DNA from 2 places in the Shewanella sp. 10N.286.52.E4 genome. Region 2 is predicted to be linked to the other one. Evidence: predicted binding sites of a transcription regulator. Region 2 holds the regulator's gene; the other holds the start of a gene.

Region 1 (3,426 bases), on a different contig from region 2:
ATCGTATAGCAGCTCAAATTCAATGCCACTTGCACACACGCGCTGCCACATCTCATAACACTCACGTTTTAACTTTCCAAAGTGATATTTATTGCCATTAGAGATAATACGTGGGTGATGAAGCGCATTTTCGCTTAACTGATTGAACTGCAACCTTAGGTAATCATCACCACCAACGCAGCTGCAAGTCAGTACATTCACTTCTGGTAAATCTTCATGCTCAAATCGCTTTATCTTAAAGAAGCGTTGTAAGAATAATGCTGTGGTGCCAGTGCCTGATGGTAAAAATAGGTTTAGGGTTGAATAGTGTTTTTCATGCATCCAGTCGAGAATTTGTTGACCTAGTTGTTCAAGGCCAATAGCGGCATACTCACAGCGACCGCCCTCTGGAATATACAATTCATTATCTAACGCTGATCTGGCAAGCTCTGTCACATAGCTATCAAGGCTTTCAGTGACATGCTCAGGCTTTTCGATGATATTGGCACCATTATCAAGTGCCGCCAAATAATTACCTTGTGGGTTTTGCTGTAAGTAATTGGCGATATGGTCAACATAATAATCCAACTCCCAGCCGCGCATTTTTGCCAACACAGCAAGCGAATGCAAAGAGTTGGCTTGCGCAGAACCATAACCCACCAGCTTAGTGATTTCAGGACATTCTTTTTCAAGAAAATACTGAAACTTGCGGGCTTTGTTGCCACTAAAGTCTGGATGGATCAGGTCGTCACGTTTAACAAATATTTCTCGCTGCGCAAATGTCATGGTCTCGACGGGCGTGGGCGCAAACATAATGATTCACTTATTCAATGATTAAAAACCTTAATGACTATTTTACCTAAAAATTAGTGAGAACCGCTATCTCGAACTTATTCTAGAACGTATTCAATAACATTCCATGAGCCTTGTTGGATATATTTGTTTGATAAGGTTAAGCTGCATAAATGAATAAAATCGATATAAAACAAAAAGTAAGATAACTCCTACTTTAAAATATAAGCAATGAAAAATTATTGGCACATTTCTAGCTATCTAAACATAAGACTTAAAAAAGACTTAAAAATTTTATTCATTCGAAACTAAGGGATTATCAATGTCAGTGTTGAGATTAATATTTAATATTGCGTGGTTCATCATGGGCGGGTTTGTAATGGGACTTGCGTGGTGGTTAGCAGGGCTATTATGTTTTATCAGTATTGTTGGTATTCCTTTTGGACGTGCTTGCTTTGTGATTGGCGAAATGGCTTTTTGGCCTTTTGGACAAGAAAATGTCAATCGCAAACATTTATCAGGAATTGAAGACTTTGGTACGGGCCCATTAGGTATGGTCGGTAATGTTATTTGGTTCTTATTCTGTGGTATTTGGTTAGCTATTGGTCACCTTACCCATGCACTGGCTTGTTTTGTGACTATCATCGGTATTCCGTTTGCGATACAACATGTCAAATTAGCACTATTAAGCCTCACGCCTATCGGCCAAACAATTGTAGCTAAAGAGAGTTACTAATCTAGCTAAAACAAGTGACTAATCTAGCTAAAAAGAGTGACTAACTGAAATAACACAATGCGGATAGCATCAAGCGTATAGATAGGGCCTGTTGATCTTTCGAGGTTGTTTTTGCAGCGAATTGCTGATCATTTGTACAAGGCAGAGACTTTGTGGTGTAGTTCTTCATAAAAAGCTTATTCTACATAAAAAGTCGATAACGCAGTAAAAATGCTCAACAGGCCCTAGACACTTACCAAAAAGGAACTCAATTGAGTTCCTTTTTGCTATCCACTTTTATAACTGATATTAATAATAGGAATCGCAATATTAAGACCTTTACTCAAGGGACAATATGTAATCAAACTCTTGCTGAGTCACAGGTTGTACACTAAGTCTTGCTCCCTTGCTGACTAATAGCATTTTAGCCAGATTAGGATCTGCTTTTAATTCAGCCAGCGTAATGATGCGTTTAAATTTTGATTTATAGGTTAAATCTACTGCTACCCAGCGTGGATTATCAATGGAAGATTTAGCATCAAAGTAGGCTGAAGTTTGATCAAAAGCACTTTGGTCAATATAAGGCTCTGATGATACTGTTGCTAAACCCACTATGCCTGGCACTTTACAGCTTGAATGATAAAAAAAGACTGTATCGCCAAGCTTTACTTTATCCCGTAAAAAATTACGGGCTTGATAGTTTCTGATCCCATCCCAAGTTTCTGTTTTATTTTTGCATTGCTGTAAATCATCAATACTGAACTCATCAGGTTCAGATTTCATTAACCAATAAGCCATATCTCGTTCCTATTTTTCTAGCTTTCATCAAACAAAGCGAATTCTTCTAAAATTAAATCTGTGAATAACTGCCCTGCTCGGCCTAATGGTCGCTCAAGTGTCGACACTAACTGCGGGGTGAAACGAAAACGATGACCACCAACAAAATCAACAATCGCTAGCTGAGTGCTGTCGAGCTCTTCAGCAATTAAATATTCTGGCATCCAACCGAAGCCTAATCCTTTTAGTAAGGCATTTTTTTTCATGATAAAGCCTGATAAATAAAACACTTTATCACCACCAAATTGTAACTCATCACGCTGTTTTGTCGGTGCAGAATCTTCGATGGTCAGTTCAACATGTTGCTGCAATTCAGATAAACTCACCGATGACATGGTGGCTAAAGGATGCTGCGCTGAACACACTAAAATACTGGTCACTGTGGGTAATTGTTTTGCAGAGAAATATGGCGCAGCAACATAATCTTTGACCAACATTAAATCAGCTTTATCACGCTCAAATCGATGTTGTACCCCGCCTAAGAATTCCATATTCAGCTGCACTTTAGTAGGAACATTATTCTCAGACATACGCTTAAGCGCCGTCATGATGGGCTCCATCGGTAAAGCGCCATCAATAACCAACTCAAGCTTTGGCTCCCAGCCTTCACTAAATCGGCTGGCCAAATGTTCAATATTCGATAAATGCTGCAGTAATCGCTGTCCTTCAGCCAAAATGACTTTGCCTTCAGGGGTTAACTCAGCACGGTATTGATCTCGATTAAATAATTGCACTCCTAAATGCTGCTCAAGCTTTTTAACTTGATAGCTTACCGCTGACTGCGCTTTGTGTAATCGCTCTGACGCTTTAGAAAAACTTCCTTCTTCAACAAGCACTTGCAGAACATTAAAGGCTTCTACATCAATTTTCATTTTTTACCCTCTCGCAAGCTCTGTCCAATTGCTTTGACACTATTGTAAACAAATCAATACCATCTAAAAAATTGATTAAGTTACGTGGTTTATTATTCTTTTTTTTGTCCATTCTAGCAACTAAATTGATAACTAGATCACAAAGTGTTTGATTTTATTGCGCTAGAAAACACCAACAAAAACAGCGCCAGTATCAAATTAAATGCCATTTAAAGAGTAAATTAGCTTAAG
Region 2 (3,426 bases):
TTGGTTATTTACCGCAAGAAGCCAGCATTTTTCGCAAGTTAACCGTACACGATAATATTATGGCGGTGTTGCAAACCCGCAAAAGTTTAACGACTGAGCAGCGCATCGAAGAGTTAGAGCACTTATTAGAAGAGTTTAATATTACTCACATTCGCGATAGCCAAGGTATGGCATTATCGGGTGGTGAACGTCGACGTGTTGAAATCGCACGCGCATTAGCGGCAAACCCTAAGTTCATTCTGCTAGATGAGCCCTTTGCTGGTGTCGACCCTATCTCTGTGATAGATATCAAGAAAATTATTCAACAACTAAAAAATCGTGGACTTGGAGTACTCATTACCGACCATAATGTTCGTGAAACGCTTGATGTATGTGAGCGCGCGTATATTGTTAGCCACGGTGATTTAATTGCAGAAGGCACGCCTGCTGAAATCTTAGACAATCAGCAAGTCAGGTCAGTATACTTAGGTGAGCAATTCAAGCTATAGTTAGCATTCTTTAGTGCACAATATGGCATGTCGCGACCAGTATCAGTCCCACTTTTTAGTGCAATGTTCTAGACTGAACTTAAGCCAAGGTTCAGCTTAAGCCTAGAAGCAGTTTAAAAAGGTGCTAGACCCACACAATTGTTAGTCGCGATGATGAAACTCAATTAGGGATAAGCGGTAAATGAAAGCCTCACTCCAACTCAAAATGGGTCAACACCTGACTATGACCCCACAGTTGCAACAAGCCATTCGCTTATTGCAACTTTCCTCATTGGAGCTACAGCAAGAAATTCAACAAGCACTTGACTCAAATCCACTCCTTGAGCTCGAAGATGAGTTTGCTAAAGCAAAAGAACCTGTAAAAGAAAACGCCCAGCAAACCGATACTGATTTTAGTGATAACAGCCAAGTGACTGTTGAAAAAGACACCTCAACCGTAGACACCACTGAATCGTTAACCAAAGAATCCATGCCAGACGAATTACCAATGGATACCACATGGGATGAAGTTTACACAGCATCACCAAGTTCAGGTTCTGGCGCAGTGGCTCGTGATGACGATATGCCTTTTCAGGGTGAAACCACAGAAGGCTTATATGAGCATTTAGAGTGGCAAAAAAATCTCACCCCTTTTTCTGAAAACGATCTGGTAATTGCTACGGCGATTATCGATGCCGTTGATGAACGTGGTTACTTAACCCAAACAACTGAAGACATATTGCAAGCTTTAGGCCTAGAAGATATTGAACTCGATGAAGTTGAAGCTGTACTCAAACGAGTACAGCATTTTGATCCTGTAGGCGTTGCAGCAAGAGATTTAAGCGAATGCTTGATGATTCAGCTGGGCCAATACCCTAGTGAAATACCTTGTATCGATAACGTTAAGCTACTGATTGCAGAACACCTAGACTTAATTGCAGGCCGCGACTTTAGATTATTAATGCGTAAAACCAAGCTTAAAGAAGATGATTTACGCGAAGCGATTCAATTTATTCAAACGCTTAACCCACGTCCAGGGTTACAGATCACTCCTATTAAAGATGAATATGTCATTCCAGATGTGACAGTGTTTAAAAAGAGTGGCCGTTGGGTCGTTGAGTTAAATCCAGATAACATGCCAAAAATTGGTGTGAATCAGCAATATGCAGCAATGGCAAAAGGCTCAGCAAACCAATCAGACAGCCAATTTATCCGTGGTCATTTGCAAGAAGCAAAATGGTTTATCAAAAGTATTGAAAGCCGCAATGAAACCTTATTAAAAGTGGCTAATTGTATTGTGCAATTTCAACAAGGCTTTTTTGAGTTTGGCGAAGAAGCAATGAAGCCAATGGTACTTAATGACATTGCTGAAGCCGTTGAAATGCATGAATCAACCATTTCGCGTGTCACGACACAAAAGTATATGCACACCCCTAGGGGACTTTTTGAACTAAAATATTTCTTTTCAAGCCATGTGAGTACTGATGATGGCGGAGAGTGTTCTTCTACTGCAATTCGCGCATTTATTAAAAAGCTTGTTGCGGCAGAAAACCAGCAAAAGCCACTTAGCGATAGTAAAATGGCGACGCTATTGGCAGAACAAGGGATCAATGTTGCTCGGCGTACGATCGCCAAATATCGTGAAGCAATGCTCATCCCTCCCTCAAACCAACGCAAAAGCCTATAAGCCTTTGTTATTGGAGGATGATATATGCAAATTAACCTGACTGGGCACCATGTGGAAATTACTCAATCTTTACGTGAGTATGTACAAACTAAGTTTTCAAAGCTTGAACGACACTTCGAACAGATCAATAATGTTCACGTTGTGCTCAATGTTCAAAAGCTGCAACAAATTGCAGAGGCAAAATTACACCTCAAAGGAGGTGAAGTTTTTGCGGTATCACAGAACGCTGATATGTATGTTGCAATTGACGCCCTGATCGACAAATTAGATCGTCAGGTAATTAAACACAAAGAGAAGTTAATTAAACACTAACGATGGAACTTCGCACCATTCTGCAGCCGGCGTGCACTACCTGCGCCACGCCGGGCAGTAAGAAAAAAGTACTGGAACTTATCAGCGATTTAATGGCTGCCCAGTACCCAACCCTATCTTCACAGGCTATTTTTGAAAGTTTAATAGCCCGTGAAAAAATGGGTAGTACAGGTATAGGAAATGGCATTGCGATTCCTCATGGTCGATTAACTGATATCGAAGAACCGATAGCAATTTTGATCAAGTGTGAAGAAGGCATTGAGTTTGATGCTATCGACAAGAAACCCGTGGATATATTATTTGCGCTGTTAGTTCCTTCTGATCAATGCCAACAGCATTTAAGTACGCTGTCGAGTATGGCTGAAAAACTGAGCGATAAATTAATCCTTAAGCGACTTCGAAAGAGTCATGACGCTACAGAACTTTATCAGGTTATAACTGCATGAAACTTGTCATCGTATCAGGACGATCAGGCTCAGGTAAATCAGTAGCACTAAGGGTATTAGAAGATTTAGGTTATTACTGTGTTGATAACCTACCTTTACCACTTATTGGTAGTTTACTTGAACAGCTCAAAGGCAATAACGACCTTGTCGCGATTAGCGTCGACGTTCGTAATATTGAAGAGCAAGGCAAAGTGCTAGAAGAGCAGATAGCCTTACTTTCTGACGATACGACCATCATTAGTCTATTTTTAAATTCTAATGATCAAGTGCTGTTAAAGCGCTACAGTGAAACCCGCCGTTTACACCCTCTGTCAAAAAACCAAATTTCACTGCAAGAAGCGATTCAATTAGAAGGCCGTTTACTCGAGCCTATCGCTAAAATGGTCGATCACTACATTGATACTTCACAGCTAACGATTTATGACTTAAGCGATCAAGTCAGACAAATCTTAATGGGTAGCATTGATAAAGAATTAGTGATCCACTTTGAATCTTTTGGTTTCAAACATGGTAT

Evidence for each region. Region 2 encodes sigma-54, which starts transcription at its own class of promoters, with help from an activator protein. Its sites were predicted from a motif close to GTTGGCACGNNNNTNGNNT; they were not measured.
Region 1: a site for sigma-54 is predicted at 1,013-1,031, ahead of AB4153_RS03545 (YccF domain-containing protein). Genes of this name have one in related genera too.

The regions. Positions count from the first base shown of each region.
Region 1 is NZ_JBFRJJ010000006.1:120,906-124,331, reverse strand. It holds gene AB4153_RS03550 (1-aminocyclopropane-1-carboxylate deaminase/D-cysteine desulfhydrase) at 1-792, opposite strand, end outside; gene AB4153_RS03545 (YccF domain-containing protein) at 1,094-1,507, shown strand; gene AB4153_RS03540 (EVE domain-containing protein) at 1,826-2,284, opposite strand; gene AB4153_RS03535 (LysR family transcriptional regulator) at 2,302-3,195, opposite strand.
Region 2 is NZ_JBFRJJ010000007.1:135,349-138,774, forward strand. It holds gene lptB (LPS export ABC transporter ATP-binding protein) at 1-488, shown strand, start outside; gene AB4153_RS04505 (RNA polymerase factor sigma-54) at 670-2,154, shown strand; gene hpf (ribosome hibernation promoting factor) at 2,179-2,466, shown strand; gene ptsN (PTS IIA-like nitrogen regulatory protein PtsN) at 2,469-2,912, shown strand; gene rapZ (RNase adapter RapZ) at 2,909-3,426, shown strand, end outside.